DNA from 4 places in the Neobacillus sp. SAB-20_R2A genome. Region 1 is predicted to be linked to each of the others. Evidence: riboswitches for the same ligand, from Rfam matches in the RefSeq annotation. Region 1 holds a riboswitch; each other region holds the start of a gene.
What was found. Region 1 has a riboswitch for S-adenosylmethionine ahead of V5M37_RS23955 (methionine biosynthesis PLP-dependent protein). Riboswitches for the same ligand answer to the same signal wherever they lie in the genome.
Positions count from the first base shown of each region.

Region 2: another riboswitch for S-adenosylmethionine. It lies ahead of V5M37_RS14850 (5-methyltetrahydropteroyltriglutamate--homocysteine S-methyltransferase); the one in region 1 lies ahead of V5M37_RS23955 (methionine biosynthesis PLP-dependent protein).
Region 3: another riboswitch for S-adenosylmethionine. It lies ahead of V5M37_RS06215 (methionine ABC transporter ATP-binding protein); the one in region 1 lies ahead of V5M37_RS23955 (methionine biosynthesis PLP-dependent protein).
Region 4: another riboswitch for S-adenosylmethionine. It lies ahead of V5M37_RS06445 (homoserine dehydrogenase); the one in region 1 lies ahead of V5M37_RS23955 (methionine biosynthesis PLP-dependent protein).

Region 1 covers NZ_CP145895.1:4,858,148-4,865,473, forward strand. The annotation lists gene galE (UDP-glucose 4-epimerase GalE) at 1-106, opposite strand, end outside; gene V5M37_RS23935 (alkaline phosphatase family protein) at 195-1,094, opposite strand; gene V5M37_RS23940 (sugar transferase) at 1,109-1,822, opposite strand; gene V5M37_RS23945 (DegT/DnrJ/EryC1/StrS family aminotransferase) at 1,852-3,093, opposite strand; gene V5M37_RS23950 (polysaccharide biosynthesis protein) at 3,135-4,961, opposite strand; SAM riboswitch class I at 5,476-5,590, shown strand; gene V5M37_RS23955 (methionine biosynthesis PLP-dependent protein) at 5,673-6,785, shown strand; gene metC (cystathionine beta-lyase) at 6,785-7,326, shown strand, end outside.
Region 2 covers NZ_CP145895.1:3,044,613-3,051,938, reverse strand. The annotation lists gene V5M37_RS14865 (long-chain fatty acid--CoA ligase) at 1-1,069, opposite strand, end outside; gene V5M37_RS14860 (phosphotriesterase family protein) at 1,443-2,387, shown strand; gene V5M37_RS14855 (multidrug effflux MFS transporter) at 2,442-3,680, opposite strand; gene V5M37_RS14850 (5-methyltetrahydropteroyltriglutamate--homocysteine S-methyltransferase) at 3,869-4,996, opposite strand; SAM riboswitch class I at 5,077-5,175, opposite strand; gene V5M37_RS14845 (peroxiredoxin) at 5,387-6,004, shown strand; gene V5M37_RS14840 (hypothetical protein) at 6,216-6,419, shown strand; gene V5M37_RS14835 (aldolase catalytic domain-containing protein) at 6,574-7,326, shown strand, end outside.
Region 3 covers NZ_CP145895.1:1,247,629-1,254,954, reverse strand. The annotation lists gene narI (respiratory nitrate reductase subunit gamma) at 1-56, shown strand, start outside; gene V5M37_RS06230 (hypothetical protein) at 219-437, opposite strand; gene V5M37_RS06225 (MetQ/NlpA family ABC transporter substrate-binding protein) at 536-1,375, opposite strand; gene V5M37_RS06220 (methionine ABC transporter permease) at 1,395-2,069, opposite strand; gene V5M37_RS06215 (methionine ABC transporter ATP-binding protein) at 2,059-3,072, opposite strand; SAM riboswitch class I at 3,171-3,280, opposite strand; gene V5M37_RS06210 (NAD(P)/FAD-dependent oxidoreductase) at 3,473-4,588, opposite strand; gene V5M37_RS06205 (vWA domain-containing protein) at 4,670-5,266, opposite strand; gene V5M37_RS06200 (hypothetical protein) at 5,362-5,841, shown strand; partial or broken gene V5M37_RS06195 (gas vesicle protein) at 6,040-6,330, opposite strand; partial or broken gene V5M37_RS06190 (gas vesicle protein K) at 6,353-6,616, opposite strand; gene V5M37_RS06185 (gas vesicle protein) at 6,588-6,827, opposite strand; gene V5M37_RS06180 (GvpL/GvpF family gas vesicle protein) at 6,827-7,326, opposite strand, start outside.
Region 4 covers NZ_CP145895.1:1,300,382-1,307,707, reverse strand. The annotation lists gene recX (recombination regulator RecX) at 1-237, opposite strand, end outside; gene V5M37_RS06465 (TIGR01777 family oxidoreductase) at 314-1,213, shown strand; gene V5M37_RS06460 (YfhE family protein) at 1,309-1,437, shown strand; gene V5M37_RS06455 (YfhD family protein) at 1,552-1,734, shown strand; gene V5M37_RS06450 (DoxX family protein) at 1,884-2,378, opposite strand; gene V5M37_RS06445 (homoserine dehydrogenase) at 2,871-4,106, opposite strand; SAM riboswitch class I at 4,173-4,284, opposite strand; gene V5M37_RS06440 (GNAT family N-acetyltransferase) at 4,361-5,032, opposite strand; gene V5M37_RS06435 (GNAT family N-acetyltransferase) at 5,055-5,717, opposite strand; gene V5M37_RS06430 (carbon-nitrogen hydrolase family protein) at 5,736-6,593, opposite strand; gene argH (argininosuccinate lyase) at 6,782-7,326, opposite strand, start outside.

The DNA.
Region 1 (7,326 bases):
TGTTGGAAAAATCATCTATAACAATAATTTCATAGCCGGCATTTAGCAGTTCTACACATGTATGGCTGCCAATATAACCTGCTCCACCTGTAATGAGTATAGACATATATATTCACTCCTAATTGGCTTGAGTGTTAATTCCAAAGTAATGCAAAAGACGAACAGGCAAGGCCTGTTCGTCTTTTGCATTTCCCTTATTTCCAAATGTTTATTATTGGTTGTACAGTATCGCTTTTCCCTGCATGTCCTAACCCGTATATATCCTCTATCGTTCTTAAAAGATTAAAATGGCTTAGATCCTCATTGAATTTCCCTGGTTTCACCATAGGACCAATGAAGATGGTTGGAATTTTATTTTCCTTTGAACCATTATCTTCATCCCAAGTGACAATCAATAAACTATTATTCCTTTTTGCCCATTGGAGATAGGAATCTATATGCTCCTTTAACCATTTGTCCGCCTGCTCAATCGACCCATCATGCATGTTATTTTGCTGATTTGGGATGATAAATGAAACAGTTGGGAGATTGCTAAAATCCTTTGGGAAATTTCCAAGCGGTTGATTTGTCTCTTGTGGGAGATTGCTGAAATTAACCCATGGATTATGCTTGCGGACATAGTTGCCGCTCGTCTTTCCGTTGAAACCAATCGAAGGCAGATCTTCCGAATACCCAGCAAAAGAAAAGCCCTTTTCAATAAGCTCACTTCCTAAATTAGGGGCTGAAAATTTAGACTCCGGTACATCGTTGCTTGAAACACCTTGATTAGAACCCGAGAATAGGTCTAAATAATTAGGCTGGCTCGGCCGGCTGGTACCATGATTATTCGTTAAGCTGGCACCCTCTGCAGCTAAAGAATTGATATATGGTGCTGACAGGTTTCCGATAATCTGCTCTTGTGAATGATTTTCTTCCACAATGATGACAATATGATCAATTTTCGGCAATTTCCCTGCTATTGTTGTTTCTTTTTCCTCGGAATTAACCGTTTCTTTTTTCGGCAACTCAGAGTTATTTTGTTTTTGGGAATAGTCTCGTGTACACGCACTCAAAACAAAAAAAACTGATAATAAAACAGCCAATTTCTTCTTCATATACTGCCTTCTCCCTAAAAATTTCTTTCTCTGCTTCTTTCTTTCTTAGTTACTGCTAGCACAGTTCCAAACATGATCCTGATTTCACCCAAAAAACTAAATTCTTCTATACCTCTTAAGTTATATTTCATCTTCTTGGGCAAAATATCCTTTAAATAGATCTCATCAACATCATTAGCATTAACCAAAAGCTTTTCCTCATCCTTATAGTGAATACTTGCTTTAGAGGTAACCCCTGCTGGAAGCAGCAATGTTGCCATCATCTCATCTGAATATTTTTCTACATATTTAACAACCTCAGGCCTTGTCCCGACAAAACTCATATCGCCTGCAATAATATTAAATAATTGGGGAATCTCATCCAATCTGAGTTTTCTTAAAATCTTTCCGACTCTTGTAACCCGGCTATCATTTTTAGTGGTTATTTGTCCGCCAAGCTGTTCGGCATCCTTTACCATTGTTCGAAACTTAAATATCTTGAACTGCTTTCCATATTGCGTTACCCTTACTTGGCGAAACATAATAGGCCCCTTAGAATCTATCTTTATGGCAATACTAATTATAATGAAAATAGGGGAAAGAATAATGAAAATCAGAATAGCAAGTATGATATCAAATACACGCTTATTTAATAAACTAAGACGCTTCTTATTTAATGTATTGTAATATTTCCTTACGCTTTCTTTTTTTATGGCATCGGGTAAATCTTCCCATTCCCTTACTAGCACTAAGCTGTTCCCCCGCTTCTGTCACCAATTTACACTTCTTCCAGGGCTGTCTTTAAACTTTCAACTACATAAATTACATCCTCATCGCTTAACAAAGTATGCAATGGAAGTGTAATTTCATTAGCAAACTGCCTATAGGCATTTGGATATTCATTGATATGAAATCCCATTTTCTTATATGCGGTAAACAATGGAAGTGGTTTATAATGAACATTCGTGGCAATGCCCATCTCTGCCAATTTTTCTACAACTTTATTACGAGACTCTTTATCCTTATGAAGAAGTCTAACTAGGTATAGATGCCCGCTTGAAGAAAAGTCAATTCCATAATGATCTAATACATCAACTTCACTATCACGCAATCCATCATTATATCTTTCTATTAATGATCTTCTTCTTTCTAAAATTAACGGGTACCTTTCCATTTGCCCCAAACCAATGGAAGCCATAATATCAGTCATGTTACATTTATAGGCAGGTGAGAGAATATCATACTCCCACGCACCCAGTTTCGTTTTTGCAAGTGCATCCTTTGATTGACCGTGAAGAGAATACAGCATATATTTTTTATAAATGTCCTCATTGGCTATACCGGGTATGTCTCGCCAGGTTACCGCCCCGCCTTCCCCAGTAGTAAAATTTTTGACAGCATGAAAGGAAAAACTAGTAAAGTCTGCTGCTTCCCCACTATTTTTCCCTTTATAAGTTGCACCAAAGGAATGTGCGGCGTCAGCTAATACAATGATTCTGCCAAAAGCTGCTTGGATATCATTTGCAGGCCTAAAAAGATTTTGCTTCCTATTTACTATTTCAAAAACCTTCTCGTAATCACACATGATTCCTGCAATGTCCACCGGAATAATAGCCTTCGTATTTGCCGTAATAGCCTTTTCTAACTGCGCATAATCCATGTGAAAAGAATCTTCAGCCGTGTCTACAAGGACAATTTTTGCCCCGACATGATGAATGACGCTTGCAGAGGCTGTATAGGTATAAGCTGAAGTAATGACTTCATCGCCTTCGCCTATTCCTAACAATCTTAAAGTCAGCTCCATGCCAGCTGTTGCTGAATTTAAACACACAGCCATTGAGGTATTGGTAAACTCCGCAATTTTATTTTCTAAAAGCTTTGTCTTAGGGCCGGTTGTGATCCAACCGGATTTTAATGTGTTGACAACTTCGTTAATTTCAATTTCCGATATATCTGGAGGTGAAAATGGAATATTTCTTTTAACATTTGTCACTCTAGAATGAGAGATTGGCAAATTCATAATATTTATCAACCCTTTTCCTATAGTTTCCGCATAGCAAACTAACCGGAAATAGACAATGCTCTTTTGGCGGGCAATCGGTTATTTGCAATCTTTAACAGCAGTTCAGAAAGCTCTTGTTTGTCCATGTCAGCAAAATTTATGATTAAATCGTCAATCTCTTCTATAAAAAGCTCTGAGGTTTTACCAATATAAATTTTCGGGTAGACTTGCTCTTCCTGTACTTCATCCTCTTTTAAAAGTTCTTCAAACAGCTTTTCACCTGGCCTCATCCCCGTTATTTCGATCCCAATTTCCTCAATGGAATATCCGGATAGTTTGATTAAATTTTTGGCAAGGTCGATAATTTTAACCGGTTCTCCCATATCTAAAACAAATATTTCTCCACCCTTGGCAAGTGCGCCGGCCTGGATGACCAGCCTTGAGGCTTCAGGGATTGTCATAAAATAACGCTTCATATCAGGATGAGTAACGGTAACAGGGCCTCCCTGTTCAATTTGCCGTTTAAATAACGGAATCACACTGCCCCTGCTTCCCAATACATTGCCAAAGCGAACAGCAACGAACTTCGTTCCGCACTTCTTATCCATTGACTGAATGATCATTTCTGCCATTCTTTTCGTTGACCCCATAACACTAGTTGGATTAACGGCTTTATCGGTGGAAATCATTACGAAGGTTTTCACACCATACAAACTGGCTGCCTTTGCCACATTCATTGTTCCAATCACATTGTTTTTCACTGCTTCTTCAGGGTTGTGTTCCATTAGCGGTACATGTTTGTGTGCCGCAGCGTGATAAATAACCTCTGGCCGATGATGCATCATAACAGCCTCCATTTTTGCCCCATCTTGGATATCGGCAATTTCTGCTATGAATTTAATTGCTGATTCGCCAAAGCTTTCTTTCAGTTCCATTTCAATTGAATATATACTGTTTTCACCATGACCAAGCAAGACGATTTTAAGAGGGTTAAAACGGGCAATTTGCCGGCAAATTTCAGAACCAATCGAACCTCCTGCACCTGTAACCAACACCGTTTTGCCGGTAATGTTTTTTGATATAGAAGCAATATCCAACTCTACAGGATCTCTCCCCAGAAGGTCCTCGACCTGAACGTCCCGAAATTGATTTACGGATACCTTTCCAGTCACCAAATCTTCAATCATTGGAAGAATTTTAGTTTTTGCAGGCGTTTTGGCACATTCCTGAAAAATCACATTTAACTCTTTCTTGCTAAGTGAGGGAATAGCAATAACAATATTTTTAATGTTATAGTTTTGAACAGCTTGTTCAATGGAGGCTACCCCGCCAACAACAGGAATCCCAAGAATATCTAGCTTATGTTTGTGGATGTCATCGTCAATGAAGCCCACAGGAAGAAGATTGATGCCCCGATTCTTCAATAACTGTCTAGCAACCATTGTCCCCGCTGCTCCCGCACCAATGATGAGGGTACGATTTTTATTTTGGTTCTTTTGATAATGAGAATCTCGAAAAACTCTCCAGCAAAATCTGGACCCGCCAATGAATATAATATGGAGTAACCAAGTAACAGTGAGAAGCCTGACATTGATTTCAAGGAAGAAAGTTTTCTGCAGGACTGCAGCAAAAATAATGGAATAGGTCACAACCTTAAAAATGATTAATAACTCTCCTATGCTGGCATATTCCCAAGCCTTTTTATAAAGGTTGAGCATGACTGAAAAGATGTGGTGGCTAAGTAAAATTGAAAATGAAGTAAAAATAATCAAAAAGGTAAATAAATGAGTGGTAGCATCAACCAGAAATCTGCTTAAGAATATTGCACCTATGACAATACATGAGTCTATTAAAAAAAATAATGACAACCTCTGTCTGTAGGTCATAATCTCTCCCCTTTTGTACATTAGCTTTTATAGCAGCCAAGATTAAAGCTTTTGATTATCCAGGCTTCGTGAAGCCCTAAATAATCAAAAACTTTAATTATATATAGGGCATCTAACCCCCCCTCACACCACGCTCTCGACGACTTGCGTCTAAGGTATATTTCAACCCACAGCATGATCGAGTGTCTCCTTTGATAATGGCTAGGAAACCTCACCAGTAAATTCTATTTTACGAATCACTTGTACCTTAACAAGAACTATTTTATTTGCAAAAAATACCATTCAGAACATACTAGGTAAATATCCCTAATATTTTTTTCCTCCCGTTCTGTTTTGTAAAATCCGAAATAAAATAGTAATTTACAATAATGAGGACAAGCCAAAAATGGACAATTGTACTTTTAGAGCTGATAATAGAATTGTTTTACACTTTACTGCTTTCCTTGGATAAAAAACTAATTGACGAACCGCCAAAACTGTAGTAAATTTTATAAATAGTCAAAATATTAATATGTTCTTATCAAGAGAGGTTGAGGGAAGGGCCCGGTGACACCTCAGCAACCTTCAATGTCTTTTACATTGAAACGGTGCTAAGTCCTGCAAATTGTTACTAATTTGCGAGATAAGAAGAGTGACAGATGTATTGTACATGCAAAGGTCTTCTTCTTATAGAAGGCCTTTTTTTAATATCAAAAAGGAGTGTAGACAACAATGTATAAAATCGATACGAAACTTGCTCAAATTGGGAACCGCAGTGAAACTACAACAGGAACTGTAAATCCCCCAGTCTATTTTTCAACTGCATTCCGGCACGAGGGGATTGGACAATCCACAGGATTTGATTATATTCGAACCGGAAATCCAACACGTCAGCTGCTTGAGAAAACTATCGCCGATTTAGAAGGCGGAGACCAAGGCTTTGCCTGCAGTTCTGGAATGGGGGCCATTTTAACGATTCTTTCCTTATTTCAGTCTGGTGATGAATGGCTGGTTAGCGAGGATTTATATGGCGGAACCTACCGTTTGCTCGAAAAAGGCTTTCAAAAGTGGGGCTTGAAAAGCCAATATGTAAATACCTGTTGTCCTGAAGAGGTTGAAAACAACATTACACCAAATACAAAAGCAATCTTCTTGGAGACACCAACTAATCCGCTTATGCAGGAAGCTGATATTGCCGCCATTGCAAAAATTGCCAAAGCGCATGACATATTGTTAATTGTGGACAACACCTTCTATACCCCTCTTCTGCAGCAGCCGATTTCACTTGGAGCAGATATCGTGATTCATAGTGCAACGAAATACCTTGGAGGCCACAATGATGTTCTAGCTGGACTGATTGTCGCGAAGGGTAAGGAACTTTGTGAGGCATTGGCCTTCCATCATAACGGTGCGGGTGCCGTTTTAAGCCCCTTCGATTCCTGGTTGTTAATGCGCGGGATGAAAACATTGTCGCTCCGTATGGAACGGCATGAGAAAAACGCTAAGGCTGTTGTTGAGTTTCTTTCTAATAGCGATGCGGTGACAGATGTCCTTTACCCAGGAAGAGGCGGTATGGTTTCTTTCCGTATTAAAGATGAAACGTGGGTAAATCCGTTCCTGCAAAACATAAAACTGATTTCGTTTGCTGAAAGCCTTGGCGGAACCGAAAGCTTTATCACGTATCCAGCGACCCAGACCCACGCTGATATCCCGGAAGAAATCCGAATTGCACAAGGTGTCTGTAACCGTCTATTGCGTTTTTCTGTAGGAATTGAAGATGCAGGAGATATCATTTTTGACCTAGAGCAGGCTTTTGCTAAGTTAGTTGAAGGAGTGAATGTGTGATGGAACACGAAGAATTTAGTTTTGAAACGAGACTTCTTCATAATCGGCATAAAATGGATGCACAAACAGGAGCAGTCAGTGTCCCGATCCAGCATGCATCTACCTTTCATCAGTTTGAAATCGACAGTTTTGGAAAATACGATTACGCCCGCAGCTTAAATCCAACTCGGGAAGCTCTGGAGGATATTATTGCAGAGCTCGAAGGCGGAGTCCGAGGATTTGCTTTTTCATCGGGGATGGCTGCCATTTCCACCGCCTTCCTACTTCTCTCCTCCGGAGATCACGTGATTGTCACAGAAGATGTTTATGGCGGAACTTATCGAATGGTGACACAAGTCCTGACTCGTTTCGGGATTGAACATACATTTGTAGACATGACTGACTTTGATCAAATTAAGCAAGCAATTAAGCCAAATACAAAGGCGTTTTATGTAGAAACACCATCCAACCCGTTGTTGAAGGTTACCGACATCAAAGCCATCAGCCAGCTGGCAAAGTCCATTGACGCCCTGACTTTTGTTGATAATACCTTCCTAACTCC
Region 2 (7,326 bases), 1.8 Mb from region 1:
GCGTTTGTGAAATGGTCTCGGTTAGCCCGTAGCCTTCTACATAGCGAAGCCCTGTCAGCTCTAAAAGCTTTTGGCCGACTGCTTCTGGAAGGGGAGCACCGCCGCCGCTAATCATCTTCAGGGAATCGATTGAATAGTCTTTGAGATTTGGGTGCGCCAATAAATCAACGACCATCGTTGAAATGTTCGTCCATCTTGTGCACCGATAGCGATCAATCAATTTTAAAGCAACATCCCGGTCCCAGCGCGTCATCATCACCATCGTGGAACCAAGAGAGATCGGTCCATTCATGTTATGCTGCAGTCCGGTCACATGAAAAAGGGGAAGCGTTGACAAACCAATATCAGCCGCTGTTGACTGCGACCATACAATTCCGCCTAGAAGAGTAGATTGCAAGGTTTTATGTGTGTGCATGCAGCCTTTTGGCTTGCCGGTCGTTCCTGAAGTATAAGGGAGGCAGCATAAATCATCGCATGTTGCCTTGCTAGGATCAGCTTCTAAGCCTGCTGTTAATGCTTCATTCCAATCAATTATCGCTAATGATTCAAATCTTTCCTTTGGAGCAGCCACGGAAGGAGGGACCGTGTAGTCCAAATCAGTTTGGGCATAGTCCGAATAGGCTGCAACAATAATCCGCTCAAGAGGAGTGAATTTAATACACGGCTCAATTTCCCGAATTAATTCTTGCCCCACAATCGCCACTTTGGCATCACAATCTGATAAATAAAACGCCACTTCATCCTTCACATTCATTGGATTAATTGGCACTACGACAGCGTCCGCCCGTAATATCGCGTAAAAGGCGATAATATACTGTGGTGAATTTTGCATGTACAGCATTACGCGGTCGCCTTTTGCTACACCAAGCTCTTTCTGCAGATATCCTGCTAGTTTATTAACTTCTGTGTGTAGTTGTTTATAGGTGATTTCTGTTCCGTAAAAAATAATTGCCGTCTTATTCGGATAACGCTTTGTCGTCATTTCCAGATTGTCGTAAATGGTTGATTCAGGGATCGGTAAAGTTTTCGGCAGCCGTTCTGGCCAGAATTCAAAATGACGTGTAAACATTGAACAAATCACCACCAAATAGATTTTTTTAAACACTCTGCTTCTGCTGAAATCGGTTACAGTTATAATAATAATACAACGAATACAGAATATTCTAGTAATTAAGTGAATTTTTTCTGCAAGAAATAATAATTTACAAGAATACAAGGTTGACCTGGGATTTTTTACAAAAAAATTGACATTAAAGGATGAGGCTTGGTACTATATCTATCAGATAATTCATAATCTTTTAAAAGTTGATGAATGAGATTAGCAACAAATATGCATTTTTTATGCGCTAATATGAAAACGTTAACATTTGTTGTGCTCGAGACTTAGGTTAGGGATTATTTTTTAATTTTTCAATGGACCGAGGGTGAAAGGGGAGTATGGAATGACACTTATTAATTCTGTTACAGGACAAGTTGATTCTGCCGAACTGGGTTTAACGCTAATCCATGAGCACATGCGTATTCGCTCTGAGTCTGTTTTCGTGCAGTTTCCCCATTTGTATGATGAGGAGAAAGACTTCGCTAGAGCAGTGGTACAAGTGAATAAAGCAAAAGCACTCGGTGTGAAAACCGTCTGTGATCCAACCGTCATGGAACTTGGCCGTGACATCCGCTTTATTGAGAGAGTCTCCCGCGAAACGGGGGTTCAAATCATCGCCGCAACTGGAATCTACTCCTATCACTATATCCCACCACATTTCCAAAACCGCGACATCGACTATATGGCTGATTTGTTTGTCCGAGATATTGAAGTCGGAATTCAAAACACATCCATTAAAGCAGGGTTCTTAAAATGTGCCACGGATACACAAGGGGTCACCCCTGATGTTGAGAAGGTTATCCGCGCCGTTGCCCGTGCTCAAAAGCGGACAGGTGTACCGATTATGACACATTCTCATCCAGGAACCGGCACCGGCTTAAACCAAATTGATATCCTTCTTGAAGAGGGAGTGGATTCAAAGCGGATTCTGATCGGGCATACCGGAGATACCGATAACATGGAGTACATATTGAAGGTGCTGGACCATGGAGTATTTATCGGCATGGACCGTTATGGCTTAACTGCTGAGTGTACAACGGAAAATAGAAACACAACCGTTATCGAACTCGCGAAGCAAGGCTATGCAGACCGCATGTTTTTATCACAGGATCACTGCTGCTCGATGGATTGGTATCCTGAGGGACTAATTGAGCATGTGCTCCCGAAATGGACGATGACTTTTGTGCTTGAAGAAATTATCCCAGAATTGAAAGCGAGTGGAGTAACGGAGGAACAAATTAACCTTATGATGGTTGATAACGCCCGCCGCTGGTTTGAGGGGAAATAGAAAAAAAGACCACCTTCCATCGTTACAAATGGAAGGTGGATTTTTCAGGAGGGTTTAAATTGAACCCCTTACTCGGTTTCTCTTTACTAGAATCCAATACAATAACACCGCTCCACAACCGGCACATAAAATTACTACGCCCATCGGAATGGCTGTCTGCCCGCCGCCTATACCAACGAGGGGAGCGACAAATCCACCAAAGGTAAAGGAAGTAACACCCAGCAAGGCAGAAGCACTTCCCGCATTTTTTCCTTGTGTTTGCATAGCTAAGGAGAATCCTGCTGTATTTACCATTCCTACACTGGATACAACGAAAAACAATGGAATCAAAACCAAAATTAGCTTTGCCTGTAAAAATATAAGAAGGAGTAAAATGATTCCGCCTGTTGCGGACATTCCCAATCCGAATTGGAACAGTTTAGCTTCAGGGATTCTCCCTGCCAACCTGCCTGTTGTTTGACTCATGATCATAATCCCGATCGCGTTGATCGCAAAGATCATGCTAAACATTTGCGGGGAGGCACCATAAATATCCTGTACGACAAAGGGAGAACCTGAAATGTACGCGAACATGCCAGCAAAGACTAAGCCCTGTGCTAAAGCATAACCCATAAAGCTTCGATCCATGATTAGTTTTAAAAAAGGTCTAAATGTATTCTTCATGCCTCCAGCCGAACGCATTTCTTTAGGCAGCGTTTCAGGCAAACCAAAAAGAATGACAAAAAACATTACGATTCCAATGATACTTAAAACAATAAAGACACCTTGCCATGGAAATGCCTTAAGCAGCTGCGCACCAATAATCGGAGCGAGGATCGGGGCCAGCCCGTTCACCAATGCAAGAAGTGCAAAAAACTTGGTTAATTCAGTTCCTGAATATAAATCTCTGACAATCGCCCTTGAGATGACAATTCCTGCTGATCCGGCAAAGCCCTGGATGAGCCGTAAGATAATCAATCCCCAAATGGAAGGGCTAAATACGCATAAAAGGGACACGATAAAGTAAATCATTAAGCCGACTAAAAGTGGTTTTCGGCGGCCGGTTACATCACTGATAGGTCCGGTGAGCAGTTGCCCTGATGCTAAACCGAGCACGAAAAGCGACAGGCTGAGTTGAACAGAAGAGGCGTTTGTATGGAAATCTTTTGCGATATTCGGCAGGGCCGGTAAATACATATCAATGGATAAAGGGCCGAATGCTGCAAGTGAACCGAGAACAATCGCCATCCATACTCGTTTTGAACGAGAAAGCACTGCTTGATGATCCTCTGCCTTTTGTATGAAATCCCCCATATAGTAAGTCATTCCTCCAGTTATGTAAATCCAATCTAGTTACCTCAGATTTTATCATTCTATGTTAACAGATTATTCAATATTTAGGAATTCTTTAAAGTAGAAACATACAACCAATTTCAGAAACGATTAAATTGAAAAAGGCCACCTTCCATCATAGAAATGGAAGGCGGCCTCTCCTAATGGGATTAAATGGTTCCCCAAACATCCTTAGCAATAGTCACTACATGTTTAATCTTATTCCACTGCTCTTCTTCCGTTAAAATATTTCCTTCTTCTGTGCTAGCAAAGCCGCATTGAGGGCTTACTGCCAGGTTTTCTAAAGGAATAAATTGACTTGCTTCTTTAATTCTTGCCTTAATGGATTCTGGATCCTCGAGTTCTGGGAATTTAGATGTGAATAATCCTAGTACAACGGTTAGGTTAGGACGCTGGAAGCCTTTTAAAGGTTCGAAGTCACCAGAACGCTGATCATCATACTCTAGGAATAGCCCGTCCACATTTAGCTCAGCGAAAATGGCATCGGAAATTTGATCGTAACCGCCGCTTGTAATATAGGTGGATCTGAAGTTGCCGCGGCAAATGTGCATCGTAATTGTCATATCTTCCGGCTTATTGGCAATGGTTTCATTGATCGCACTTACTCTTGTTTTGATGATTTCATGAACATCCTTGCCAACTTTTTCTACCACTGCATTGATCCGCTCTTCTGAAACAAAATCAATCCAAGATGTGTCGTCTAATTGCAAGTAACGGCAACCAGCCTCATAGAAAGCTTGGATGGCTTTTTGATAGGCCGCTACGGTATCTTTAAAAAATTGCTCACTGTTGCCATTGTAGTACTCATCGCCTTGAATTCTCGTAAACAACATGTTCGGGCTTGGGATGGAGAACTTCGCCACTTGGCTGCCATCACCATATTTTTCAACCGCCTGCTTTAAAAATTTGAAATGTTCGAGCATATAATGATCATTAAAGTCCACTTTGCCCACTACTTTAATGGCGTTGTTTCTTGTTTGGGCGCCTTTGAAGTTGCTGATATATTCATTTTCGAAAAACGCTACACCTTCCAAACCAGCCAAGAAATCCAGATGCCACCATGAACGTCTAAACTCACCATCTGTAATGGATTTTAAGCCTGCTCCAATTTGGTTTTGAACCAATTTCTCAATTTCTTGGTCCTCAACCGCCTTCAGGGCAGCTGCATCAATTTCCCCATTGGCAAAAGCCTTTCTAGCTTCTTTAACCGGTTCTGTTCGAAGAAAGCTGCCGACATGGTCAGCTTTGAATGGAGTTTTTACTAGTGTTGCTGTCATTAATTATTCCTTCTTTCTCGGTGTAATAAAAAACCCTCTTCTCAAAAATAAGAAGAGGGTAATAGCCATTACTAAATCTCTTCTTATCTTCAAGCACTCGCTTCTGGAATTGGCACAGTACGAACGTGTCTGCTGCCGAGGCTTCAAAGGGCCAGTCCCTCCACCTCTCTTGATAAGAATATTCGAAAATATTTAATTAACAGTAAAGATACACCTGTTCAGATTTTCTGTCAACAAAAATCTACAACACTATTGTTGTGGTTGAATGGAAAAGCTATCCAAAATAGGCTCAATGGGACAAATACCTAAACATATAGTATTTATGGCAACGTATTAAAAAATGAACTGCAGCAAGGAATTAAGATTCACGTGATGATCTGAGGTGAAACAATGGAATTTAACAGGCGAGAGGGTCATTTTGATGGATCTTTGCAGCCATTTTGTGCACAGACAACGGATATGGCGCCCCTATTTGAAGCAGAAGCTTATGATCATGCAGAAAAGAAAATAAAAAAGCTTCGTCTAGAAAGCTATCGTGGAAGCTGGGTTATTTTATTTTTTTATGCAAGTGATTTTACCTTTGTTTGACCGACAGAATTGGCAGCGGTCGCTGTTATTAAGGATCAACTAAAGACACTTAATACAAATGTCCTTGCTATCAGCACGGACAGTGTGTATGCCCATAAAGTTTTCGCTGAGGTATCTCCTAATGCCTCTCAGGTATCATTTCCACTTCTAAGTGACCGAACACACCAAATCAGTAAAGCATACAGAGTCCTAAATGAAAAAGTTGGGGCAGCCTTAAGAGCAACCGTCATTATCGATCCAGATGGAATAATTGTATCCAAATTGGTATACCCATTAGAAGTTGGCCGAAATGTTTACGAAATACTAAGGATCATACAAGGGGTACAATACGGAAGAAGCACCGGAGAAGGAGTCCCAGCTAACTGGGTTCCCGGTAACCCAGGAATCATTAGAGACCCAAAGAATATCGGAAGAATTTGAGGCATGGGGACGGTTCTCATGCCTCATTTAGGCTTTTAAGATCCTCTACATACATCATTGATTCCTTAATTATGTCGTAATTTGTCGAAAAGTTAATAAAAATGTACGCGTTTTCACCTGATATGATAGTTTCTATACAAATATTCTAAATATTCACCCCTTTGTGACTACCCAGGAAAAATGGATAGATCGGTCTGTCAGGAGGTATAAAATGTGCCAGGAACACAGAAATAAAAATGTAGAAGTAAATTTTGAAATACCCGAAAACATAATCCAAAGTTTTAGAGATGCTGTTGAAAAAAATGGAAAGTCTATGAATGACGTGCTTAGGTTATATATGCAAAAATACATTTGGAAACAAAGTGAATTACAAAGAAATAGACAAATGCGACGTCAAAGTATTGGAGCCAAGTGATAAAATGATAGTAGTATTAATATAGAAATACTTTAACAATTTTATCAAATATTTTTAGAACGGCTGACATGTAAGTTTGACACCTTTAAAAGATTCATGGTATATATATTCAAATTATGACGAATGAGCATAACCACAGGGGGAATTTAAAATTATGGAACATCGCAGCAAAATTTTAGATTGTACGATCCGTGACGGAGGTTTAGTAAACAATTGGGATTTCAGTATCGAATTTGTCCAGGACTTGTATAATGGACTAAGTGCGGCTGGCGTTGAATATATGGAGATTGGCTACAAAAACTCCGCTAAGCTGCTGAACGCAACTGAGCCTAATCCATGGAGATTTTTAGATGATCATTTTCTGAAAGAAATCATTCCTGAGAAAAAATTCACGAAGCTATCTGCATTAGTAGATATTGGCCGTGTCGATCCCAACGATATCCTGCCTCGCGAGCAAAGTGTGTTGGATATGATTCGGGTAGCCTGCTATATCCGTGAAGTGGACAAGGGCCTGGAGCTTGTCCAAATGTTCCATGATTTAGGATATGAGACATCTCTCAATATTATGGCTTTATCTAGTGTGCCTGAACAGAAGCTTATTGAAGCCATGGAAATGGTCAAAGAAAGTCCAGTCGATGTTGTGTATATCGTGGACTCTTTTGGAAGCTTAGACCCGGCTGATATTGCACATCAAGTGAAAAAGTTTCAAGCAATGCTCCCTAACAAGCAGCTTGGTATTCATACACATAACAATTTGCAGTTAGCATTTGCTAATACCTTGACAGCACATCAAAATGGAGTTACCTTCCTGGATTCATCTGTTTACGGCATGGGACGGGCGGCAGGGAACTGCAATACAGAGCTTCTTGTCAGCTACATAAAAAAACCAAGCTATGAACTAAAACCG
Region 3 (7,326 bases), 2.3 Mb from region 1:
CACGGGCTCCGCAACAGTACCGGTCAAGAAATGGTTATAATAAGAATAGCAGGTAGAAAAAGGTTTTGCCTTATACCGATCTTTTTTAAGAATTAACAATACAACAATAAAAGCAGTGCATTTCACAACTGAAAACTGCACTGCTTTTCCATGTTAATTTATCTACTTGATAAAGCCCTGTTATGATAGGACTCTTTCATTTAATAAATTTGTAAATCTTACTTCTCTTTTGTTTCATTTAATTCATCAATTAGCTGTTTTGTCCTCTTCGCATTCCCTTCCGCAAAGTTTTCTAGACGTTCTTTTAGCTCATCGTCGTCATGAACCCGTTCGGCGGTAATTAAATATGTACGCATCAAATCTTCTTCTATTTCTATAGAATCTTTAAGAACTGCTTCAAGATTTTCCTTTTCTTCATTTCCCTTGAAAAAACTCATTTGAAATCCTCCTTTTTCCTTTAGGATTCTCCAATCTTTATTGGTGTATCCAATGAAAAAAGGATATGGATCTCGTCCATACCCTTTTGATTTAAAAATTACTTTTTCATCCAGCTTGGTTTTCCAAAACCTTTAAACTGATCATCGATGACTTTTTCGAAATCTGCGGATTCAACAACAGCCTTAATGTCTTTAGATAATTGTGAGTCTTTGTTGCTTGTTTTTACTGCTACAATATTGCGGTAATTGTCAGCCATGTTTTCAAGTGTTAAGGCATCAAGCAGATTCATCTTTGCGGCAAGTGCAAAGTTACCAGGTACTGCAGCTAAATCTGCACTTTCAACAGAACGAGGAAGCTGGCCTGCTTCAATTGGCTGGAACTTCAGGTTTTTCTTGTTTTCAGCGATGTCTTTTTCAGATACTTTTAGTGGATCTGCATCTGCTTTGATAGTGATAAGCCCTGCATCACGAAGTGTGTTTAAAGCACGTGCTGCATTTGTCGGGTCGTTTGGAAGTGTAACAGTAGCTCCATCTTTTACATCTTTAATTGATTTGAATGTGTTCGAATAAATTCCCATTGGTGCTGTTGGTACAGAAATAAGAGCTGTTAAATCCATGTTGTTTTCTTTTGCAAAATTTTGAAGGTAAATCGTGTGCTGGAACAGGTTAGCATCGATATCGCCATTGTTTAATGCTTTGTTTGGCTGGATATAGTCACTGAATTCAACAATTTCAACTTTGTAGCCTTTTTTCTCTAGGCCTGGTTTAATCGCTTTTGTTACCATATCGCTATATGGACCTGCAGTAGCGCCAATTTTAATATCTTTTGATTCTGCTGCTTTTTCCTTACCGCTTGCTGTTTTGTCCTCGGAGTTTCCGCAAGCAGCTAGTGCAAAGACTACACATAGTAATAAAATGCTTGTTAACCATTTTTTCATAATAATTTCTCCCCTTTATTTATCTTCTTTTATCTACAACTTTGGCGATATAGTCACCAAGAAGCTGAATGACCTGAACTAAAATAATTAAGATTAAAACTGTTGAAATCATGATGGTATTGTCGTACCGGTAATAACCGAAGCGAATCGCCAAGTCTCCAATACCGCCGCCGCCGACTGTTCCGGCCATAGCGGAAAATCCTACTAAACTGATGAGTGTTAAAGTAACACCTGAGATAATGCCGGATCTTGCTTCAAGTAATAGGACATCTTTTATTATCATCCACGGGGTTGCCCCGGCAGCAATAGCAGCTTCGATTACCCCTTTATCGATTTCTCTTAGAGCATTTTCTACGATTCTTGCGAAAAAAGGAATCGCCGCTACAGATAATGAAACACTAGCTGCAGTTGGACCGATGGTTGTGCCAACAAGTAAGTTAGTCAGCGGCAGCAATGCCACCAATAAAATAATAAAAGGAATCGAGCGAACCATGTTTACAATAAAACCAAGTACATTCTGGACAGCTCGATTTTCCATAAATAATCCTTTGTCGGTTATGTAAAGCAATATCCCAACCGGCAATCCGATTACCGTTGAAACCACCAGTGAAATTGCAATCATATAGATGGTTTGAAAAAATGCTTTATTGATATCCGGGATAAGCTCCATCAGATGTGCAAAATCAAAGCCCATTGTGTAACACCTCCACTTGTGCGGCCCGGTTTTCAATATAATTTAGGGCTTTTTCTATTTCCTCTTTTTGTCCTTTTAGCTCCATTATGAAAATCCCAAGCGGTTGCTCTTGAATATATTCTATTGAACCATGCAGAAAATTACCTTTTACGTTAAATTGTTGAAGAGTATCAGAAATAACTCCCTCTCCCGCCACCTTACCTTTAAAGGTAACTTTTATTATTGGCCCCTGGCAGCTTTTTAGAATGACTTCCGGGATTTCAAGGGTCACGACACTCTCAATAAATTCTTTTGTAAGTTCTGTATGCGGGTTGGCAAAAATATCATATACCGAACCTTCTTCCACAACTCGTCCATCCTGCATAATTGCCATCCGGCTGCAGATTTCTTTAACAACATCCATCTCGTGAGTGATCAATACAATGGTGATGTTGAGTTCTTTATTGATTTTTTTCAATAGATTGAGTATCGACTTTGTTGTCGTAGGGTCAAGTGCTGATGTTGCTTCGTCACATAAAAGCACCTTCGGATTATTTGCGAGAGCCCTTGCAATACCGACTCGTTGTTTTTGACCACCGCTGAGTTGGGATGGATAGACATCACGTTTATCAGAAAGGCCGACCATTTCAAGGAGTGCCTCTACTCTAATTTTAATTTGTTCTTTTGGCATGTTGGCTGCTTTTAAAGAAAACGCAATATTCTCGTAAACCGTTTTTTGACTGATTAAATAAAAATGTTGGAAAATCATACCAATCTTAAGCCTTGCTGAACGTAGTTGCTCGCCTTTAAGGGAGGTAAGGTTTGTGCCATCAACCATAATACTTCCCGATGTGGGACGTTCTAATAGATTAATACATCTGAGCAGGGAGCTTTTTCCGGCGCCTGAATAGCCGACGATACCGAAGATTTCACCTTCCTGGACGGTTAGTGAAACATTATCAACACCTTTTACTTCACCCTTTTTTGTCTTATAAATTTTACTAAGGTTCTTTATTTCAATCATACTGATTACCTCATTTTTCCGATATCTAAACTAGACTTTATACCCAAACAAAAAGCCCCATTCATTCTGAAAGGGGCGTCGAAATTAAATAGAATTTCGGCTTATCTTTCAGAATGAAAGTACTGTCATTCTGCAGGAATTGGCACCTTCCCAATCGGGGGTTGCCGGACGTCATCGGGCCATGTCCCTCGGTCGCTCTGGATAAGAAAATTAAATTAACAAATAATTAAGTTATATTAAGATAGTACAAATCTATTTTTGTTTTGTCAATCATCTAAATTATAGCGCAATTTACCCGATAGCGTTTTCAACATTGTCATATCAACTTATTATTAATTTAAAAATTTTTTTGTTCGATTAGAAAAGAGCTTTTCGCATGAAAAGCTCTTTGTGCATAACATTAGGCTAAAGCACCAGCAACATTATAATTATTAAAATCAATTTCTGCTTGTTTACCTAATACCAGTTTTGCAAGTTCGGCACCGAGATAGGGCCCACTGGTTAATCCGGAGGAGCCTAAGCCATTTGCTAAGTAGATTCCTTCATAATTTGGTAAAGCCCCGATTACCGGAAGAAAACCAGGAGTAAAAGGCCGAAAGCCTACCCTTGTTTCCAAAATTGTTCCACTTGCGAGACCAGGAGCAACAGCTAAAGCTTTATTTAAGATTTCTTGGACTCCTCCAGCCGTTACCCGATTATCAAATCCTGCATCATTTTCGTGGGTTGCTCCAATGACAACACGCCCACCTTCAAAGGTTAGAATATATTGATCAGATGGTGGCATGACTACAGGCCACGAGTTTGTTTCCATGTCTTGCATATGTAAATGTATGATTTGCGCCTTTTGTGGCCTTACCAAAAATTCAACTCCCAGCGGATCCAAAAGTTCCTTTGCCCACGCTCCTGCAGTGACTATGACTTGATCAGCGAATAGTAACCTATCTGATACTTTAACTCCTTGGACTTTATTATCACTACTAATTAATGAAGCATCCCCTTTAACAACTTGGGCTCCATGTTTTACTGCAGCGTTAACAAGTGCATTACGTAAAGCCCGGCCATTTACACGTGCCCCGCCACTAACAAAAACTGCCCCAAATTCATCGGACAACGGCGGAAAAAGTCGATTCGTTTCAGTTGGTGATAAAATTGTTATTTCGCCGATTTCGGGAGCATCCTCCCAACGGGTCCGTGCCCGTTCTGCCATCTTTTCCAACTTTGCTGGATCAGTGTGAATACTTAATGCCCCAACTCGTTTATAACCCGTATCTTTTTCCCCATCTGCTTCTAACTGAGCTATTAATTCTGGATAATACCGGGCTCCACCTTTAACCAACTGGTACCAGGCTTTATTACGCCGTTGGGACAACCATGGGCAAACAATCCCCGCAGCCGCGTCAGTGGCTTGACCGGGGACATGCCGGTCCACTATGATAACCTCGGCCCCCCATTTTGCAAGGTGATAAGCAGTGGATGCTCCGAGTATTCCTGCCCCAATTACAATTACCTTTTGCATAACTCACCTCAAGACAAAAACTCAGTCTTATAGACTGAGCAAAGTAGATACTATATATATTACAACAAATACACTACTGCTTTAAAGTTTCCTTGTGCTCTGCCTTCTCTCCATTACTTGCTCACACACCATATTATACATAATCTCAACACCTTTTTCAGATGCTTCGAAGTTAAAGGCATTTTCAACATCAATCCCAAGACAGCCCGCTTCTTCCTTAGCATCGATGTTTGCCCCCAAAAAGATAAACTCCCAATTATATTTCTCCTTTTGGTGCTTGATGAGCTCCTTCACTTTTGTATAGGAAAATTCACTACTTGCGTTTTCCATTCCATCAGTCGTGATCACCAATATTACCTTACCGGGCTTATCATTTTCAGGAGTTTTGGATAACCGATATCCTACGTCAAGAATGGTTTTCCCCACTGCATCCAACATTGCCGTCATACCTCTTACATAATACTCCTGATCAGTGAGGTTAATCTGCCTTGCATCAACCCCATTCCATAGGATTTCGTATTGATCGTCAAATAAAACAGTTGTTACCCGTGTCTCCCCTTCCAACTTCCTCTGTTTCTCAATAAATCCGTTAAACCCGCCAATCGTATCACTTTCAAGTCCAGCCATTGACCCGCTTCGGTCAAGCAAGAAAATAATTTCAGTCATATTCGTGTTCATCTCTATCATCCTTTCAATATTGTTTATAAAATAATAATAGGGTATTAAATCTGGGAAATGGTCGCCTCTCAAGCGACATTTTTGGGGGTAGAATTATGCTGGATAAACACTTGCTAGTAGAATTGCAGGAATATGTTGAAAGAAACTTAAACATCCTTACTTACTCAATGATGGAGTCTAATGAAATACATAGTCTCGAAATAGAAGATTTTATTAAAAATAAGCGCCAGCCGACCTTCAACGAAACTCTATTCAAATTGATAGATAAAAAAGGAGCTGGCGACACAGAAACCTACAAAAAAGCCGGATTGGATCGCAGGCATTTTTCTAAGATCCGCTCGAATCCAGAATACCGCCCACGAAAAAATACAGTAGTGGCCTTGGCGCTTGCCCTTGAATTAAACAAAAAAGAAACCGACAAACTGTTAAGTTCGGCCGGTTTTTCATTGTCCGACAGTGAAACCTTTGACTTGGTCATCCAATTCTGTCTAGAGAAAAAAATATATGATGTCCACGATGTCAATCAGGCGCTGGACTATTTTAGCCTGAAGCCATTGATGGGTGTGGCAGAGTAGGTTTACCCAGTAGTCACATTTCATTCCATACTAAAGAGTAAGGGCCGTCTTTTCCAGACTGCCCCCGTTAACCTCTTATTCATTTAATGATTGATGGCTCTCCTGGGAATCCCCTAACAGCTCATCGCCTAATAGTAATTCTTTTGCTCTTTCCTCAGAGGGCTCTGCTAATAGAATTTCTTTTTCAGGAGCAGGCAATGATTTTTCTGCCACCAATTGCTCCAATCGGTCGACTCTTTCCAGTAGACGGGCATGTTCTTCCTCTGCCAATCTGGCTTTGGAAGAATAATACGGATCATTCACCCACCAGTCCATGCCTATTTCTCTTGCCTTATCTACTGAGGCGACCAACAGCCTGATTTTGATTGTTAATAAATCGACATCAGCCAGGGATATTTTAATATCACCCGCTATGACGACCCCTTTATCCAGTATTTTTTCCAAAACCTCAAGCAAATTTGAAGATTGAGGTGCATGCTGAATGGGCATAGTATCTCTCCTGTCGTTCGTCTTACAATAATCTCCCCAGCGGGCCTAGTTCTATATTTAGTTCTTCGTTTTCTAAACCAAAGACAATCTTTAATTCTTCCATTTTTTCTTCCAGTCTCATCAGTGTCAGCCCTAATTCCTCTAACTGTTCATCCGTAAGCGAATCACTTTCCACTCTCCGCATCGCCTGCCGTTCCATCAGCTAGCGAAGCAATTCGATAATCGTCAGGACTAATTTAGCTAACCCTTGCTCAACATTATTGGAGTCTAGCGGCAAGCGTTCCATTTTCTATTCCCTCCCTGCCATTCATACGTTCATAGGAACCAAACGCACTTTCAATTGACGATATAAGCAGCTTAAGGTCGACTATAATTAAGTCAATATCGGCAATAGAGATCAGGATTTCTCCCCGTACGACCACTCCTGTATCAATGATTCCATCTAATAAATCCAAAAGCGTTACTTCTTTGTTTTCTAAGGGATGATACCGTTCCATTACACCTTCTCCTTCACAAACTTAGCGAAGTGGTAGGGCGGCCATGGTCCTGTTACCTGAAACGAACATCCTAAAGCTTCATACGTTTTTTCTAATTCAGCTATTTTATTTAAAAATTGTTCCACTTTACTTTCGTGGATAAGAAAATCATAATTTCCAACCATCTCATCTTTTCTTTCCGTCACTTCTTTTCCCCAATTTTGGCGGAGATTTGAATCATCAATGACGGATCCTAGCTGGGGTAAAATCTCATGGCGCCATTTGGCTTGCTCAAGCTCGAATTCCGCAGCGACTAGTTGATCAAGCTTTTTCCTCATCAAAAATTGTTTTCCCTTTGGCATCGAGACTAATTTTCGCTTCATCTCCGTGATCGCTGGATTATTCTTTAACACATAGGATAAAGCCAGCTCGGAATCACAAAACAGCTTCAAATTCCATTCTTGTTTCCCCTTAAGATAAGTAAGTTTTTCTAGTAGTAGATGGTATTGTCCAGTCAGTA
Region 4 (7,326 bases), 2.4 Mb from region 1:
CCTTATTCGCCTTGCCAGGTAATGAACTGCTAAATTGTAGGCTTTTCGGATGTCGTCTTGATATTGAATTTCCAAAAGAGAAAATTCATCCACTTCCATCCCTTTTTTTAAGCCAAATTTGATCAGAACATCACTGTCAACACTAAAGGCAAACTGTTCACCTTTGCCGTAATCCATAAAAATATTAAAACGGTCTGTATTCTTTTGCTGTGTGGTGATTTTTGTAATTATAGCCATCACGTTCACCCCCACTCTAATTTACCATATTGGTCAAAAAATATAATAAAATAAAGGTAATAAGGAGGGCGGAAAAATGAAAATAGCGATTGCAGGCGGAACTGGCTTTGTTGGCAAAGCACTTGTACATGAATTAATCAAAAACGGGCACCAGGTCATTGTTTTAACGCGAAACTCAAATCAGGATGGCCCCAGTGTTCAATATGTCGAATGGCTGCAAGCAGACTCAAACCCTGCCTCGTCCCTGGCAGGAACAGATATCATCATCAACCTAGCTGGCGAATCCATAAACAGCGGCCGATGGACCGATCAAAGAAAGCAAACCATTTTGAACAGCCGGCTCGAAGCCGTCCAGGAGCTTCTAAAAATCATGAACGAATTAAACCCAAAGCCAAAAGCATTTATCAACGCCAGTGCGGTCGGGTATTATGGAACCTCATTCGATAAGACTTTTTCAGAAGAAAACGAAGGCAGCAGCGATGACTTCCTATCACGTACAGTCATGGAATGGGAAAAGAAAGCCGCAAAAGCATCAGAAATCGGGATTCGAACTGTTTTCTGCAGATTTGGCATTGTCCTTGATCAAGCAGAAGGTGCCCTGCCAAAAATCGCACTCCCTTATAAATCGTTTATCGGCGGGCCCATCGGGACAGGAAAGCAGTGGATGTCTTGGATTCATATTGACGACGTTGTTAAGGCCATACTCTTTATCATCGAAAATGAGACGATTCAAGGTCCGGTCAACTTTACAGCCCCAAATCCTGTCACCATGAATGAATTCGGCCAAGTGCTAAGTAAAGTCCTCAAACGGCCGAACTGGCTTCCGGTACCTAGTATCGCCCTAAAAACCCTCTTAGGGGAAATGAGCACACTGGTTGTCGATGGGCAGAGAGTACTGCCAAATAAACTTTTGGAATCCGGCTACACCTTCCAATATCCAGATTTAAAACCTGCGCTGAAAAATATATTTTCCTAAAGACAGTATCTTTCCTCATCGATAAGGCAAAAATGGTGAAGTGTACATTATGTACCATTTTTACCTAATTCAAATAGTTGAAAGGAATGAGCATGATGTCAGAAAATAAGAAGCGCAATAAGGATCGGGAAAGAACTAATTTAACAAGTATGCAGGAGGTCGCGTACGGCCATGAGTTTAAAATGGCGGACCGGGCCGGCGGCTACACGAAACGTAAAAGATAACAACTAAAAACTTTATATAATTTTTCCATTAATGGACCCCTTGCCATTTGCAAATGCTAGTAAAGGGAGCAGGCCTTTTGCTCCACTAGCGATAAAATGAAAGGGGTTTTTTTAATGGGCCGTTCACATGGACATAAGAGTCGTGACAAAAACAAAGCCTCACTTCCTCAAGTACCGAAAAATATGAAATCAGATGGACAGGACGTAGAATTCTCCAAGGAAATGGCTGATGGAGCTGATTTAGAAGCAATGGCGCGCGCAAATGCGGCAAACCAGCGCGTCAGAAATCGCAAATAATAAATGAAAACTCGCCGATTGGCTAGTCCAAGAGGACGGTTCATGAGGCGTAGTTGAATTTATACTTTTAGCTAAAAAAAGAAGAAGCAGGATTCCTGCTTCTTTAATGTATTTAAAGGGGGAGTTAACGATTATTAATTGATGCTGCCTTATTGCGTTTTTACCTCATTTACATGAGCTTTTTTGAAATAGCCTTTGATAAAAGGAACTGCATATCGGTCAAGACCGAAGTAGTAAGCTCCTGCACCTGCGAATAACAGAATCATCGCGGCTGTATAAAGAATTGGGTTCGTGCTTGTCGTACCTGCCAGCATAAAGTTCAAGTTCATAAATGCACCGGCAATCAAGGCTGGGATTGTCGCTAAACCAACGATTAAACCAAGACCGACTAACATTTCTCCCCAAGGTATTAATGTATTAAAAATTCCCACGTTAGGCATAGCGAATTGCTGTAAGAAATCTGCATACCATGCTTGAACCGCAGGGTGTTCGCCAGTTGCTGCCGCCATTGCTCCTTTTAGGAACCCTGTAGCATCGAAACCACCAGTTAACTTATGATAACCTGCTTCTATCCATTGTAATCCAAGCCAAACACGTAATACTGTCCAAACAACTGCTGCGTAAGGAGTTTTGTACCATCTCATCATAATCATCTCCATAGTTTTTTTGTGAAGTATTTCACAAATTTAACTTTAAGTTATTCCCTTATGAAAGGGATTAATCAGCTAGCTGTGGCTTGTAAGGAAGTCTTTGTGAATTGCTTCACTATCTTCTTTACACTTTTAATATACTCTCCTGCTATTGAAAAAACAACGGCTTTCACAGTTTCTTAACATATTAATGTTAGATATATGAAGAGATTGTGAACGCAATACAGCACGTTCCCCCTCCTCTTTTGTGGACAATGTTAATAATGTGGACAACACTAGCTCACCCCTTATAAAACCTGATTTTTACAATCAGCCTTTCTGTTAATAACTAACGGTGGATAACCGCTTTCAAAATTGTGGATAATGTGCATAACATTGTGGACTACCTATAAATACAGGACTTTAGATGTGGAAAAAACACTGGATAAATGAATGTCCATTCATAACAAAAGGAGCATCACATAATAGATGCCCCTCAATTCAACCCTATAATGCCTTCGCTTCCTCAATACCCCTCACGAGGAATTCTCCCTTACCCAGAATCGAAAAATATTGAACCGATGGTTGCCTTTGCGCAAGCTGCTCGATCTCCTTTTTGGAACCCTTTAGGACAAAGATTCCCTCAGAGATTTCATCCATCAGGGTAATAGCGGGACTGCCATATTTTTGGACCAGACCCTGGACCAGCCAGTACTCCCTCTGGTGTTCACTTTTCAACTCAATGTCCTCCCCTGAGGTTTTCAAATAATTAGATTTCGTCACGTGGCTTTGACATACGTGGACCAAATCCTCGATTATCGCACTAGCCGTTGGGTACATGCCTGCGCCCGGTCCTTGAAGGGTGATTTCGCCAACGATATCAGATTTTACATTTACCGCATTCTCTACTCCCTCAACATGGTAAAAAGGGTGCTCAGAGCCGACCAGAACCGGCTTCACCGATGCCTGGATGCGGGTACCTGACTTCCAGATGCTCGCAATATGTTTAAACCTTAACCCTAAGTTTTGCGCTGCTTCAATCAATTCACTCGTAATAGACGTAATCCCTACCCGTTCAACATCACGCCAGTCAGGCTCTTCTCCAAATGCCAGCCTGCTTAAGATCATCGTTTTATAAAAAGCATCATAGCCTTCCACGTCATTGGTCGGATCCGCTTCGGCATAGCCATTTTCCTGCGCCCGCAACAAGCTTTCGGCAAATGACTGCCGCTTTTCCCGCATTTCGGTCAAGATGAAATTGGACGTTCCATTGAGGATTCCCAGGATCCGCTGGACACGATTAATTTTTAAAAGCTGACCGAGCGTTTGAATGACCGGAATCCCCCCGGCCACTGTCGCCTCAAAACCAACCGACACCTGATGCTGTTCTGCCAACTCGATAAGCTCATTCCCGTGGTGGGCAAACATCTCCTTATTCGCTGTAATGATGTGGCAGCCCCGTTGAATTGCTTTTTTCAAGTAGGAAAAAGTCGGGTCTTTATCCACGATGCATTCAATCACGACATCAAGCTTCGGCAATTGGAGAATTTCTTCGAAGTCCGTTGTCAGCAGAACATTCCCGCTAATATCCCGCGGCTTTTGCTTATTTCTAACAAGGACGGCAGCAACCTCTACTTCCTTCCCTAATTCTGCCGCCAGCTCATTGCTATGTGATTGAATGGTCCGATAAACCCCTTCACCTACCGTACCGAACCCGAGAATTGCCACCTTAATTACAGACATGTCTGCCACCCCTTTATTTTTTTGAAAAATAAAAACCCTCTTCATAAGAAGAGGGCTCTATTCCTCCTCTTATCTATCAGGCTACAAATAACCTGCAGGAATTAGCACCTTTTCAAGGAATACCTTGAAGGTTGCCGGGCTTCATCGGGCCTAGTCCCTCCGCCACTCTGGATAAGAGTATTTATTTGATTTTTCATTAAATTTCCAAAGATATATAAAAAGTATATTATCTGAATTTTCAAGAGTTGTCAATATTAAAGTGGCAAAAGGGCGACCGTTTCTTTTGCTGCTAATTTCTCAACCATGTCCAGCCATTCCTGTGGTTTATTGGAAAGCACAGAATAATAGGTGGTAAGAAATTCTTTGACAAGTGATCCCGGAATTTCGGCGATTTCTTCCTTAATCGGCATGAAGCATAGATCCAGCCCAGACACCGCTTCCCCGTTGTTTTCCCAGGATGGGTGCAAGTAGGCAAGGTCAAGGCGCTGATAGCCTAAATGTGACAGAACCTCGCGGCGCACGTACGGGTCCATGACCTTCACGCCGCCAAACTCGTGGTGCTCTACGCGGTATGGGTCATAGATTTCGGCAAACATACCGAACAGCTCCTTGCCGTTTTGGGCAGCAAGCTGTTTTAAGTCCTTCAGACGATTTTCAGCTAAAAATCGGCCAAGCGAGAGGCCTGGTTTGCTGATGATCGTGAAGTCGGTCATTGCAATGTTCCAGTCCGGATAATAGCGGTACTCAGTGGCACCGACGACCTGGTCCTGATCGACGGCAACGAATACGCGGATACTTGGGTCTTCTAACGGTTCTTTCCACAATTCATAATCCAGAACCTCTTCCGGTGGAAAAATCTGTCCCATTAAATCGTGAAGCTTTTTAAAATTTGGGTCTTCAATATTGGTAATGCGTTTAAATTCCATTGGTTCTGATTCCCCTTATAAATTATTTAAATGGGTTCTTCCATTCCATTAATGCCGCATTGTTAAGGGATTCTTTATCCTCTAAATAGTTTCTGGCGACACCGATTGGCACACGTCCGCAGCGAAGGAGAAAGCTGATGACAGGATCCTTCAGCTCGCCCTTGATGACTACGTCGAGATACTCTTCCGGCGTCATTTTTTCAGCCACTTTATGATAGCCCGGCATCCGCCCGCCGCCAAGAAGACGGTCATACCCTTTTTCAATGACCACATGATACATGGCATGCATCATTAATTTTCCGAGTCCCAGCTTTCGGTACTTCGGGCGGACGCTGATATCGACAATGTAGAGGGTGTTTCCGTTCGGATTATGGTTGCGGATATAGCCGTGGTCGGTCACTTCTTCCCATGTATGGCTGTGATTAGACGGGTCCAACTCAACACAAACTCCGGTCAGGGAGCCCGCCAATTCCCCATTAATTTCAACGCATAATGCCCCTTCCGGAAACAGTGTCACATGATTCGTTAATTGTTCTTCATTCCACCAAAGCTCGGATGGAAAAGGAGGCGGGAAGCATTGGGACTGGATTTCGATGAGCTGATCAAAGTCCTCCATTGTGTAATTACGTATACAAACCAGCAGCGGCCGGTCCTGATCATAAACGTAAAATTCACTGCGATACATGAAAAGGCCTCCCTCGTTTTAATTCCAATCTGTATATAAATCAGTGCGGCGGTCGCGCCAGGTGGTCACAGACCCGCGCTCGCGAACTTCGTATAGCAGTTCCAGGTCAAGATCGGCGGTTACGACCATGTCGTTGTTGATTTCCCCTTCTACTAAAAGCCCTTTTGGCGGGAACGGAATGTCGTTTGGAGTGATAATGACGGCCTGGCCAAAGTTTGCCCGCATGAAATCAACCGTCGGCAGCGCGCCAACCGTTCCGGTTAATACTACATATACCTGATTTTCAATCGCTCGGGCATGGCTCGTGTAACGGACGCGATGGAAGCCGTGACGATCGTCCGTGCAGGATGGACAGAAAATAACATCGGCGCCCTTCGCCTTTGCCATCCGGACGATTTCCGGGAATTCAATATCATAGCAGGTTAACAGTGCAATTTTTCCTTTTTCTGTTTCAAAAATTTGAAACGAGTCCCCTGCTGCCATATTCCATTCGTTAACCTCGGTTGGCGTGATATGCAGTTTAGCCTGCTCGCCGACGCGGCCGTCCGGGTAAAATAAATGAGCAGTATTGTAAAGCTTGCCATCCTTTTCAAGGACATGGGTCCCCGCGATGATGTGCATGTTGGTTTCTTTTGCAAATTTGATAAATAGATCACGGTATTGGTTGGTAAAGCTAGGCAGGTCATTGATGGTCAGGCTTTGTCCCTGGCCATTTCCAATGGAAAGTAGTTGCGTAGTAAAGAATTCAGGAAAAAGGACAAATTCAGCCCCGAATTCTTCGGCGGTTTTTATATAATGCTCACATTGAGCGGCAAATTCCGCAAATGAGTTGATTGTGTGAAGATGGTACTGAACAACAGATACTCTAAGTTTCATTTTTCGCCTCCAGGTAAGTTATTGGAAGATAGATTCCATATTGAATTATCTTATAATCTAGCACTTTATACAAATGAAATGCATTCCAAATATGAAAGTAGATAAAAAGCCAGCAGGGGCGCTGGCTTTACTGTAGATATCCTACTAATTTCTTTCCCAAAAGGTAATTTAGTTACCTATTAAACAGCTTACTGCTCTAGTTTTCCCTCAGCAAGTTTAATTTGCTCTCTTACCTGCTCTGGTGAGGTACCGCCAAAGCTATTTCGGACCGCCACCACATGCTCTGGCGCCAAAACAACGTAAATATCCTCTTCAAATAGCGTACTGAACTGCTGATATTCGTCCAGTGTTAAATCCAATAGGAATTTGCCGGATTGAATCGAGTAAAGAACAATTTTTCCAATCACTTCATGAGCCTCGCGGAATGGCAATCCTTTGCGGACGAGGTAATCGGCAATGTCAGTAGCATTAGAGAAGTCATTATTGATGGCTTTTCGCATGACATCCTTGCGAACAGTCATTGTTTCAATCATCGGTGCCAAAAGCTTCAATGAGCCTTCTAGGGTTGCCACCGTATCAAACATGCCTTCCTTGTCTTCCTGGAGGTCCTTGTTATAAGCGAGCGGCAGTCCTTTCAACACAGTCAGCAAGCCAATCAAATTGCCATACGTGCGGCCTGTTTTTCCGCGCAGCAGCTCCGGTACGTCAGGATTCTTTTTCTGCGGCATGATGC